4 linked regions of the Pseudobacter ginsenosidimutans genome follow. The main gene of each other region encodes a partner of the protein of the gene in region 3 in a complex. Links are inferred from orthologs where the notes say so. Each region holds a gene or a part of one and is shown on either strand. Other genes may lie near its edges. The genes, in order: accC, FSB84_RS00255, accD and accB.

Region 1 (2,951 bases), 1.6 Mb from region 3 along the record:
AGCCGCTATCATGAAAGAAAGGAAAGAAAAGACCGATGCCATCCTCACTCCCGAGCAAAGAGAGAAAATGAAACAGTGGGGAGAAAAAGCAAAAGAGCACAGGAAAGGCGACAAAAAACATTGGAAAGACAGGAAGGATAAAGTAAAAGGCGAAAAAGCGAAAGAAAAAGAATCCAAATAGTCTGAAACCATAGCCACTTGAACGTGGACCACTTATAAAAGCGCCCTCCGGCGCTTTTTTTATTTTTGTATATTCATACTGACATAAGGCTGTCACTACCCCATCCCATCTTTGTATCAGCAAATCAATTTAAACTCTTAAAAATAATCATATGGTACGCACAGCAACCGCCCAGGTAATTACAGCCCGTCAGGTATTGGATCAATGGCAGGGACATAGACGTCTCACCCGGCGTGTAATTGCAGCATTTCCTGAAAAAGAATTGTTCGAGTTCAGCATTGGAGGCATGCGTTCCTTCGCACTGATGGCAGAAGAGATGATCAAGATGAGCGGCCCCGGCGTAAAAGGGCTTGCTACCGGCATCTGGGAAAAACTGGAATGGAGGGAACAGACCTACAAAACAAAAGATGAACTGCTCAAGGCATGGGACGATACCACCGAAACCATCGAAGAGATCTGGAACAAGATCCCACCCTATCGCTTCCAGGACAATGATCTGGCCTTCGGCGAGTATGAGGGACCGTTATATGGTACACTTTTGTATTTTATCGATAATGAAGTGCATCACCGCGGCCAGGGATATGTGTACCTGCGAGCGCTGGGCATTGAGCCACCGGCATTCTGGATGAGATAACAACTATACACAGTATAAAAGAGAACGAGGTTGTCCCGCAAGTGGCAACCTCGTTTCTATTGAGATAAACTTTGTAAACCTGACTTATACCATCTTGAAACCTTCGAGGAATTTGGTATTGAAGTTTCCTGCGCGGAAATCTTCATTCCTCATCAGTTGCTGATGGAAAGGAATGGTTGTTTTCACTCCTTCGATCACATATTCACTGAGGGCGCGGCTCATGGTGTTGATGGCTTCCTCACGTGTACGTGCAACCGCAATGATCTTTGCGATCATAGAATCATAATAAGGAGGGATCACATAACCGGCGTACACATGCGAATCGATGCGGATACCGTGACCGCCGGGCTGATGCAGCGTAGTGATGCGGCCGGGGCTCGGACGGAAATCGTTATAGGGATCTTCGGCATTGATACGGCACTCGATGGCATGCATCTGGGGCTCGTAGTTCTTTCCGCTGATAGGCTCGCCCATAGCGATCTTGATCTGTTCCTTGATGAGATCGAAGTTGGTCACTTCTTCTGTAACGCAATGCTCTACCTGGATACGTGTGTTCATTTCCATGAAGTAGAAATTGCGATGCTTGTCAACCAGGAACTCGATAGTGCCCACACTCTCATAACCGATTGCGGAAGCAGCTTTGATAGCCGCATCGCCCATGCGCTGACGCAGTTCTTCAGTCATGAAAGGAGATGGAGACTCTTCCACCAGTTTCTGGTGACGGCGCTGAATGGAGCAGTCCCGCTCACTGAGATGACAAACTTTTCCGTAGCGGTCGCCTGCGATCTGGATCTCGATGTGACGGGGCTCTTCCACGAATTTCTCCATGTAGATGCCGTCATTCTTGAAAGCAGCGCCGGCTTCCACTTTGGCAGTATTGTAGTTATGTTCCAGATCTTCTTCTTTGAATACCACCCTCATACCTTTACCACCGCCACCGGCAGTAGCTTTGAGGATGATGGGATAGCCAATGTCTTTCGCCATGGCCTTGGCTTCTTCGAGGCTTTCGAGCAGACCTTCACCACCGGGAACCACGGGTACGCCTGCGCGGATCATGGTTTCTTTGGCAGTGATCTTATCTCCCATGGAGCGGATCTGATCAGGAGTGGGTCCGATGAATTTGATATTATGTTCACCGCAGATCTCCGCAAAGCGGGCATTCTCGGCCAGGAATCCATATCCCGGGTGGATGCCATCCGCATTGGTGATCTCGGCTGCGGCCATGATATGTGCGATGTTCAGATAACTGTCGGCACCGGCAGGGCGGCCGATACAAACAGCTTCATCTGCAAACTTAACGTGCAGGCTGTCTTTGTCTGCGGTGGAATAAACAGCTACGGTTTTGATACCCATCTCACGACAGGTACGGATCACCCGCAGGGCTATCTCTCCACGATTAGCGATTAATATCTTTTTAAACATGCATTCTTTTTGAAAATTTGACAAGCGAAAAAACCTTATCAGGCAGGTTCAACGAGGAACAGCGGCTGATCGTATTCAACCGGTGAAGCGTCGTCCACCAGGATTTTCACGATTTTACCGGATACTTCGCTTTCAATTTCATTGAAGAGTTTCATTGCCTCGATAATGCAGACTACTTTACCGGGAGCAATTTCTGAGCCTACTTCTACAAATACAGGTTTGCCGGGGGCCGGGCTGCGGTAGAAAGTTCCTATCATCGGGCTCTTGATAGTAATGAGGTTGTCTGCGGCGGGTTCTGCAGCTTTGGTTGCAGGAGCTGCTGGGTTTGATGCGGCGGCAGGCTGGGGTGCAGCTACTGCAGGTGGAGCATAGGCAGGCATGGCAGCATGCACAGGGGCAGCAATTACGTTCTGGGCTGGTTCTTCTTTCTGCTTGATGGTCAGCTTGAATCCTTTCTCCTCGATGCTTACTTCGCCGATGTTGGATTTGTTGATCATCTTGATCAACTCCTGAATTTGTTTAAAATCCATCTGAAAATAATTTTTTTTGACGGTTATTTCGGAAAAACAGGCGGCTAAGATAAGGCATTGTGAACTAATAATACCCAATTCGCCTATAAAATAGCGGCAGGCCCGTTATAACAAAAAGCCACCTCTGAAAGCGAGGCGGCCTCTGTAAATCTGTTATTTAGGAGTTATTCCTTTACGCGTTCCA
Region 2 (2,909 bases), 4.9 Mb from region 3 along the record:
ACGCCTGCAGGATTGTTTTCTGCAAACATGAGTTCATAAGCCTGGATGAGCGGATCGTTGAGGGATTTGGCTGCTTTGAAATTCCCTTTGAGGCTTTCACGCACCATATTGGTGAATGCTTTGGGGAAGGCATTGGCTGCAACGCTGATCACACCGTCCATACCACATGCGATCTGTGGCAAAACCAGCGCATCGTCTCCACTCACTACCAGGAAATTCTCGGGCCTGTCGCGCAGGATCTGCATGCATTGCGCCATATCACCGCTGGCTTCCTTGATACCTGCGATATTGGCAACTTCTTTTGCAAGGCGGATAGTGGTGTCTGCGCTCATATTCCTTCCTGTGCGGCCAGGAACATTGTACAGTAGAATAGGTTTGGGAGAAGCGGCTGCCAGTATTTTATAGTGCTGGAAGATGCCTTCCTGCGAAGGTTTATTGTAATAAGGAGCAGCACTAAGGATGGCAGTGGCTTTTTCAAGCGGGAGATGTTCCAGTTCCTTTACGAGATTGGTGGTATCATTTCCACCAACGCCTACAACTACAGGAACGCGGTTGCCTACTTTCTCATAAGTGTATTGAATAATGGCGATCTTTTCTTCCTTGCTCAGGGTGGGTGTTTCGCCGGTGGTGCCGAGTGTTACCACATATTCTACGCCGCCATCGATCACGAAGTCGATAATGCGGCCGAGCGCGTCCAGATTCACCTCCATATTGGAGCGGAAAGGAGTGACCAGCGCAACGCCTGTACCTGAAAGAGTTTGCCTGAGAGACATCTGAAAATTGTTTTTGGTTTTGAGTGTTGTGAACAGTGTATGTCTTTATCGCATTACATAAAATACAAAAGGCCTTCCTTGATGGGAAGGCCTTCTATTATTTTGCTGACACACAAAACGGTGATCAACCCTTCCCTTGTATGGAGATGGTCTTGACTTGCTTTGTATGTTTCTGAATGTTTTGCATTTAACGGTGTCAAAAGTAGTGGACAATTGATTACCACACAAATTTAAATTATCCTTCAACTGGTAATTCTTCCCAGAAGCCCATCTTGTTGAACTTCTCGATACGTTTTTTGATGCGTTCCTGCGGATCGAGTTGTTTGAGTTCATTGATCGCATCCAGCAGGAAAGGTTTGAGAAGATCAGCTGCCTGTTGGTAATCCCAGTGAGCGCCGCCGAGTGGTTCGGGAACGATGGCGTCTATGATACCGAACTGGTGCATATAATCAGGTGTGAGCTTCAGTTGTTCAGCTGCTTTCTCTTTGTATTCCCAGCTGCGCCAGAGGATGGAGGAGCAGGATTCAGGAGAGATAACAGTATACCAGGTATTCTCCAGCATGAGGATACGATCTCCCACGCCAATGCCGAGGGCTCCACCGGAAGCCCCTTCGCCGATGATCACGCAGATCACGGGAACTGTGAGGCGGCACATCTCATAAATATTCCGGGCAATGGCTTCGCCCTGTCCACGCTCTTCGGCTTCAAGGCCGGGATAGGCGCCTGGAGTATCGATGAGGGTGATGATAGGCTTGTTGAATTTTTCAGCCAGCTTCATCAGGCGGAGCGCCTTGCGATAACCTTCAGGATTGGCCATACCGAAATTGCGCAGCTGACGCGCCTTGGTATTGATACCTTTCTGCTGACCAATGAGCATTACAGTTTGCCCATCCAGTGAAGCAAATCCACCCACCATCGCTTTATCGTCCTTCACATTGCGATCTCCAAAGAGCTCCACAAATTCAGTGGTCATTTTATCGATGTACTTCATGGTATAGGGACGGTCCGGATGGCGGCTTAGTTGAACTTTTTGCCAGGGAGTCAGGTTCTGTGTGATAGCTTTGCGGGCTTCGATCACACGCTCCTCGAGTTTCCGGATAGGATCTGTAAGATCGATCTTACTTTTTTCGGCTTTCTGCTTGAGCGACTCAATATCATCAAAAAGCTCTTTGATTGGTTTTTCAAATTCCAGGAACTGACGGTTTTTGTCTTGCGGCATAAGTCGGGTAATTGTAATAAGAGGCGGTAAAGTTAAGGGTTGAAAATTTTTTTAAAAATTTTTGTTGGTAAGTGGAAAAAAGACCTATATTTGCAGTCCCAAAAACGACGTAAAGGTCTGAGAATAAAGTGAGAATGAAGGTTTTGGGAACAGCTCTTGAAAGTGATAAACACTATATATTCTGAGGTTGCTAAGTTCGTCTTAGTAAGAGGATTGGTAGTTCAGTTGGTTAGAATGCCGCCCTGTCACGGCGGAGGTCGCGGGTTCGAGTCCCGTCCAGTCCGCAGAAAGGTTCACAGAAATGTGAGCCTTTTTTGTTTTCAGCCCCTCCGTATCTTTCAACTGTCTATCGACACTCCCCGTCATTCGTCTTCTCTTTTTTATCAACTCCGGGAAGGATTGGAATTTTGGAAAATGGAATTCAGTAATCATCAGCCTTCAGCAATTCTGCAGCCATATATAGACAGCTACTCCACGATGGATATCAACTGGGATACCCTTACACAACCTTTCCGCAAGTGGCGTCTCATTCCTTTCGGCAAGCCATCATTGCTTTTCATTTTTGGAGACCCGCATCAATACAGGATCGGAAGCAGTGATGCCCCCGCAGCATTCACAACAAAGGCATTTATTGTGGGGCAACTGAAAGGGCCCGTCTGGCTGGAATTCAGCGGGCATACCAAAATGCTGAAAGTGCAATTCAAACCTTCCGGTTTACGACACTTTATTAAACAGGATATCAGTGAATTCACCAATAAGGCATGCATCGGTTTGTGGTCGGTTTTCGGATACGCAGCCAATTTCCTGTATGAGCAATTGCAGGAGTTTCCGGAAATGACCTGCTCTGTTCTGAATGCATTTTTCGAGAAAAGACTGTTGCCTCCACTGCATCAAACGGATCATATCAATTATGCGAT
Region 3 (2,859 bases):
CTTCTTCCTGTGGTTTCCAGAATCGTTGTCCAACGGCCATATTGCGGAGCACGGCGGTGGCAGTGCCTTCTGTACGGTCCATGGTGAAAGTGACTTTCAGTTCCGGACAGGTGTATTTGTATTTATCGCTGGCATAGAAGGAACCGTTCATGGTGCTTCTGGCCTGGCTCACCATCAGTTTGCCCACGAAGCTCATGGGGCATTCGATGCCGTTGCGTGAGGTGGAGGCATAGAGTAGCATGGGAAGATTGGGAATGGTTACTTCACGGGTTTCCTTATTGTATTTGCCGCGCACGAAGAAGCTCTGGTAAGTGTCTTTGAAATAATAACCGAATACGCCTTCCACTTCATTTCCTTTCTGCTGGAGTACCAGTTCTGTGAGGTAGTTGCTGTAAGAGCCCTGTGCCGCCACATCGGCCTTACCGTACCAGGAGCCGGATGCAGACTGCGCCTGTGATTGATGGGTGAGGATCAACGCGCTTGTCCAGAAGAATAGTTTTTTGAACATACGTGAAGATAGGCAGAAAAAATCAAGCCAAACTACCCAATGGCCTGTTTTAATGCACAGTATGTGCGTATGTTGTGAGAGGGGAGGCGCTATTTCATATGACGTTTCATCTCGCGTTCTGTGTCGCGTTGTTTGATGGTCTCGCGTTTGTCGTACAGTTTTTTACCCTTGCCAAGACCTATCTCCATTTTTGCGATGCTTTTTTCATTGAAGTAAATGCGGAGTGGAACGATGGTGTATCCTTTCTCTTTGATCTTTGCTTCGAGCTTGCGCAATTCTTTTTTATGGAGCAGGAGTTTGCGTTCCTGCGTGGGTACGTGATTGTTGTAGGTACCGTGACTGTATTCGGTGATGTGAAGGCTTTTGATCCAGAGCTCTCCTTTATGGAAGAAGCAATAGGCATCATTGAAGGAGGCGCGGCCTTCGCGGAGTGATTTCACTTCAGTTCCGGCCAGTACGATGCCGGCATCGTAGCGGTCTTCGATGAAATAGTCGTGATAAGCTGATCTGTTGCGGATCTCTGTCATTTGTTCTTTATAACACAATACGAAATGCGAAGTTCGGAAATCCTTGTTCACATTTCGTATTGCGGTGTATGGCGCTGTTAGTTCCTGAAAAGATTCAGTACTGTAGCCAGTTTGTCTTTCAATTCTTTACGCGGCACAATGAAATCGAGGAAGCCATGTTCGAGGAGGAATTCACTGCGCTGGAATCCTTCGGGCAGGTCTTTCTTGATGGTTTCCTTGATCACGCGTGGTCCGGCAAAACCGATGAGGGCTCCGGGTTCGGCAATATTGAGGTCGCCCAGCATACCGAAGGAAGCTGAGATACCGCCGAAGGAAGGATCTGTCAGGAATGATATATATGGTACCTGTGCATCGGTGAGCTGTGATAATTTACCTGATACCTTGGCCAGCTGCATGAGAGAGAAAGCGGATTCCATCATACGTGCGCCACCTGATTTACAGATGATCATGAGGGGTATCTTCTTTTCTATGCAGATGTCTGCGGCCCTGGCGATCCTTTCACCCATTACACTTCCCAGAGAGCCTCCGATGAATTCGAAATCCATACAGGCTATCATGAAGTCGAGTGATTTGATCTTACCCTGAGCAACACGGATAGAATCGGTAAGGTCCGTTTTGCCCCAGGTTTCCTGAAGTCTTTTACCGTAGGGTTTAAGGTCAGTGAAATGAAGAAAGTCTTTCGAGCGGATATTTTCAAACAATACATCGTATTGGTTGTCGTCAAACAGGATCTCAAAATACTCTGCGCTTCCGATGCGGTGATGGTAGGCGCATTTAGGGCAAACGAAAAGATTTTCCCTCAGTTCGGTTACGGTACAGATATATCCGCATTCGGGACATTTGCTCCAGAGACCTTCAGGGGTTTCTTTCTTTTCAGCTGTACTGGTCAGAATACCTTTCTTAATCCTCTTGAACCAACTGCTCTTTGACTCTTCGCTCCGGCCATCTTCGCCTGCCAGGTTGGCGTCAAAGTCCTCTTCTTGTTTCATTCGGTTGGTTTTAGGCGGCTAAGATATGCATTTTAATAAATTAATAATTTCAAGAGTCAGGCAGAAAATTTTTACAATAATATGATATTTGGCCTCGCTGCGTTACTTTTGCACCTGAGCGGCAAAACGCAACCCTATCTCATGACTGCTTTCTATAGTGTTGACCATGAGACGGTGATAAAGACAGGCAAGGCTTTTGGCCGGATGAGCATCATCGGGAAATTGATACATATCACTTATTCCACATTCAGAGCTTAACGCTCATCCTTCCAGGCTGGAACCTTCTCAGACGCCAGGTTGTGCACTCATTCAGTTCAGTGCGCTTTTATAACAAAATCTTTTTCAGATGAAATGGTCTGAACTTTTTACGTCTTCCATCGGTAAGAAACTCGTCATGGGCTTCACCGGAATTTTCCTGATTCTTTTTCTCATTATTCACGTCAGTATCAATGCCTGCATCTTTGCCGATCTTTTCGATCCCACAGATAATGGTGAAATTTTCAACAGGGCTGCCCACTTCATGGGAGCGATGATCCTGATCCGAATTGCAGAAGTGGGCCTCTTTGCCGGTATCATACTCCATATCGTACAGGGGTATATGCTTACTGCGCAGAACAATTCAAAACGCGGTGTTGCGTATGCAGTACCCATGGGTAACAAAGGTTCCAAATGGTACAGCCGCAGCATGGGCCTTCTCGGCACCCTGCTCCTGATGTTCCTGGTGCTGCACGTATCACAGTTCTGGTGGGATTCCCGTATCTCACACAACCTGCCGCCTGCAGCATATGATGCAGAGCAGCATGATCTCTTCGCCCGTATGATCGAAGTATTCCAG
Region 4 (2,789 bases), 1.6 Mb from region 3 along the record:
TGAGGGCGCGGCTCATGGTGTTGATGGCTTCCTCACGTGTACGTGCAACCGCAATGATCTTTGCGATCATAGAATCATAATAAGGAGGGATCACATAACCGGCGTACACATGCGAATCGATGCGGATACCGTGACCGCCGGGCTGATGCAGCGTAGTGATGCGGCCGGGGCTCGGACGGAAATCGTTATAGGGATCTTCGGCATTGATACGGCACTCGATGGCATGCATCTGGGGCTCGTAGTTCTTTCCGCTGATAGGCTCGCCCATAGCGATCTTGATCTGTTCCTTGATGAGATCGAAGTTGGTCACTTCTTCTGTAACGCAATGCTCTACCTGGATACGTGTGTTCATTTCCATGAAGTAGAAATTGCGATGCTTGTCAACCAGGAACTCGATAGTGCCCACACTCTCATAACCGATTGCGGAAGCAGCTTTGATAGCCGCATCGCCCATGCGCTGACGCAGTTCTTCAGTCATGAAAGGAGATGGAGACTCTTCCACCAGTTTCTGGTGACGGCGCTGAATGGAGCAGTCCCGCTCACTGAGATGACAAACTTTTCCGTAGCGGTCGCCTGCGATCTGGATCTCGATGTGACGGGGCTCTTCCACGAATTTCTCCATGTAGATGCCGTCATTCTTGAAAGCAGCGCCGGCTTCCACTTTGGCAGTATTGTAGTTATGTTCCAGATCTTCTTCTTTGAATACCACCCTCATACCTTTACCACCGCCACCGGCAGTAGCTTTGAGGATGATGGGATAGCCAATGTCTTTCGCCATGGCCTTGGCTTCTTCGAGGCTTTCGAGCAGACCTTCACCACCGGGAACCACGGGTACGCCTGCGCGGATCATGGTTTCTTTGGCAGTGATCTTATCTCCCATGGAGCGGATCTGATCAGGAGTGGGTCCGATGAATTTGATATTATGTTCACCGCAGATCTCCGCAAAGCGGGCATTCTCGGCCAGGAATCCATATCCCGGGTGGATGCCATCCGCATTGGTGATCTCGGCTGCGGCCATGATATGTGCGATGTTCAGATAACTGTCGGCACCGGCAGGGCGGCCGATACAAACAGCTTCATCTGCAAACTTAACGTGCAGGCTGTCTTTGTCTGCGGTGGAATAAACAGCTACGGTTTTGATACCCATCTCACGACAGGTACGGATCACCCGCAGGGCTATCTCTCCACGATTAGCGATTAATATCTTTTTAAACATGCATTCTTTTTGAAAATTTGACAAGCGAAAAAACCTTATCAGGCAGGTTCAACGAGGAACAGCGGCTGATCGTATTCAACCGGTGAAGCGTCGTCCACCAGGATTTTCACGATTTTACCGGATACTTCGCTTTCAATTTCATTGAAGAGTTTCATTGCCTCGATAATGCAGACTACTTTACCGGGAGCAATTTCTGAGCCTACTTCTACAAATACAGGTTTGCCGGGGGCCGGGCTGCGGTAGAAAGTTCCTATCATCGGGCTCTTGATAGTAATGAGGTTGTCTGCGGCGGGTTCTGCAGCTTTGGTTGCAGGAGCTGCTGGGTTTGATGCGGCGGCAGGCTGGGGTGCAGCTACTGCAGGTGGAGCATAGGCAGGCATGGCAGCATGCACAGGGGCAGCAATTACGTTCTGGGCTGGTTCTTCTTTCTGCTTGATGGTCAGCTTGAATCCTTTCTCCTCGATGCTTACTTCGCCGATGTTGGATTTGTTGATCATCTTGATCAACTCCTGAATTTGTTTAAAATCCATCTGAAAATAATTTTTTTTGACGGTTATTTCGGAAAAACAGGCGGCTAAGATAAGGCATTGTGAACTAATAATACCCAATTCGCCTATAAAATAGCGGCAGGCCCGTTATAACAAAAAGCCACCTCTGAAAGCGAGGCGGCCTCTGTAAATCTGTTATTTAGGAGTTATTCCTTTACGCGTTCCACGTATTCTCCGGTTTTGGTATTCACCCGGATCAGTTCACCTTCATTCACGAAGAGAGGAACGTTCACGGTAGCACCGGTTTCAACCGTGGCAGGTTTCAGGGTACGAGTGGCAGTATCTCCTTTAACACCTGGCTCTGAGTAAGTTACTTTCAGAACGATCTTGTCTGGCAGTTCCACGCTCATGGGCTGCTCGGTTTCTGTATTGAACAGGATAGAAACCTCCTGTGATTCCTTCAGGAACTGGGGAGCGTCTACCAGGCTTTCAGCAACAGCGATCTGTTCGAAAGTCTCGTTGTCCATGAAATTATAACCTGTATCATCTTTATAGAGGTACTGGTAATCTTTCCTTTCAACCCGAACAGGATGGATGTTATCACCTGAGTTCCAGGTTTTTTCGATGCTGCGGCTATTGTCAACACCTTTTAGTTTAGCCCAAACCTTCGCGGCTGCGCGGGCGGTTTTGTTTTCACCGAATTCCACCACGGTGTAAAGGCTGCCATCCAGTTTGATGATCATACCGCGGCTGATATCTGATGTAGTTGCCATAATACTAAGTAAGTTTTGAATGATGCGTCTCTGAAAGGAGGCAAAACTACAGCAAAAAGCTTACCCGGCAAAGAAGAGCGGAAGCATTTCCTTCCGCTGTTTTTCATGGCTAATCAGTGGTCTTTTTCGTTTTTATCACAATGGCATTTGTAGCAGTTTTCCCGGTAGCCTCTTTAACTCGGTCCGCACCTTTGATGATATCCACGGACATGATATTGCTCCTGTTGCTTTTCACAAAAGCGTTTGCATTCTCACAGCCCATCTCTTTGTCATCGATAATAATAATGGCATTCAGTAAACAGAGATCATCAT

Evidence for each region.
Region 1: the proteins of accD (region 3) and accC are in contact, whole or in part, in a solved structure (PDB 8UXZ), measured with the Escherichia coli proteins. The link is inferred for Pseudobacter ginsenosidimutans from one-to-one orthologs.
Region 2: the proteins of accD (region 3) and FSB84_RS00255 are in contact, whole or in part, in a solved structure (PDB 8UXZ), measured with the Escherichia coli proteins. The link is inferred for Pseudobacter ginsenosidimutans from one-to-one orthologs.
Region 4: the proteins of accD (region 3) and accB are in contact, whole or in part, in a solved structure (PDB 8UXZ), measured with the Escherichia coli proteins. The link is inferred for Pseudobacter ginsenosidimutans from one-to-one orthologs.

The regions. Positions count from the first base shown.
Region 1 is NZ_CP042431.1:3,309,555-3,312,505, reverse strand. What follows is about bases 69-2,951. They hold accC (acetyl-CoA carboxylase biotin carboxylase subunit), read right to left. Parts: upstream 2,238-2,951; coding sequence 900-2,237; downstream 69-899. Other genes in these bases: efp (elongation factor P), read right to left, coding at 2,932-2,951; accB (acetyl-CoA carboxylase biotin carboxyl carrier protein), read right to left, coding at 2,276-2,767; FSB84_RS13415 (DinB family protein), read left to right, coding at 333-815; FSB84_RS13420 (hypothetical protein), read left to right, coding at 69-181. Outside these bases: more of FSB84_RS13420, read left to right, coding at 1-68. UniProt on the Escherichia coli protein: This protein is a component of the acetyl coenzyme A carboxylase complex; first, biotin carboxylase catalyzes the carboxylation of the carrier protein and then the transcarboxylase transfers the carboxyl group to form malonyl-CoA.
Region 2 is NZ_CP042431.1:53,034-55,942, reverse strand. What follows is about bases 1-2,841. They hold FSB84_RS00255 (acetyl-CoA carboxylase carboxyltransferase subunit alpha), read right to left. Parts: upstream 1,993-2,841; coding sequence 1,009-1,992; downstream 1-1,008. Other genes in these bases: FSB84_RS00245 (helix-turn-helix domain-containing protein), read left to right, coding at 2,407-2,841; dapA (4-hydroxy-tetrahydrodipicolinate synthase), read right to left, coding at 1-773. In the rest of the region: more of FSB84_RS00245, read left to right, coding at 2,842-2,909. UniProt on the Escherichia coli protein: Component of the acetyl coenzyme A carboxylase (ACC) complex. First, biotin carboxylase catalyzes the carboxylation of biotin on its carrier protein (BCCP) and then the CO(2) group is transferred by the carboxyltransferase to acetyl-CoA to form malonyl-CoA.
Region 3 is NZ_CP042431.1:4,914,914-4,917,772, forward strand. The notes cover bases 69-2,859. They hold accD (acetyl-CoA carboxylase, carboxyltransferase subunit beta), read right to left. Parts: upstream 2,025-2,859; coding sequence 1,113-2,024; downstream 69-1,112. Other genes in these bases: FSB84_RS19305 (hypothetical protein), read right to left, coding at 69-508; smpB (SsrA-binding protein SmpB), read right to left, coding at 598-1,086; FSB84_RS30695 (hypothetical protein), read left to right, coding at 2,106-2,282; FSB84_RS19320 (succinate dehydrogenase cytochrome b subunit), read left to right, coding at 2,371-2,859. Outside these bases: more of FSB84_RS19305, read right to left, coding at 1-68.
Region 4 is NZ_CP042431.1:3,308,696-3,311,484, reverse strand. Bases 1-2,721 are described here. They hold accB (acetyl-CoA carboxylase biotin carboxyl carrier protein), read right to left. Parts: upstream 1,747-2,721; coding sequence 1,255-1,746; downstream 1-1,254. Other genes in these bases: FSB84_RS13395 (TonB-dependent receptor plug domain-containing protein), read right to left, coding at 2,587-2,721; efp (elongation factor P), read right to left, coding at 1,911-2,477; accC (acetyl-CoA carboxylase biotin carboxylase subunit), read right to left, coding at 1-1,216. In the rest of the region: more of FSB84_RS13395, read right to left, coding at 2,722-2,789. UniProt on the Escherichia coli protein: This protein is a component of the acetyl coenzyme A carboxylase complex; first, biotin carboxylase catalyzes the carboxylation of the carrier protein and then the transcarboxylase transfers the carboxyl group to form malonyl-CoA.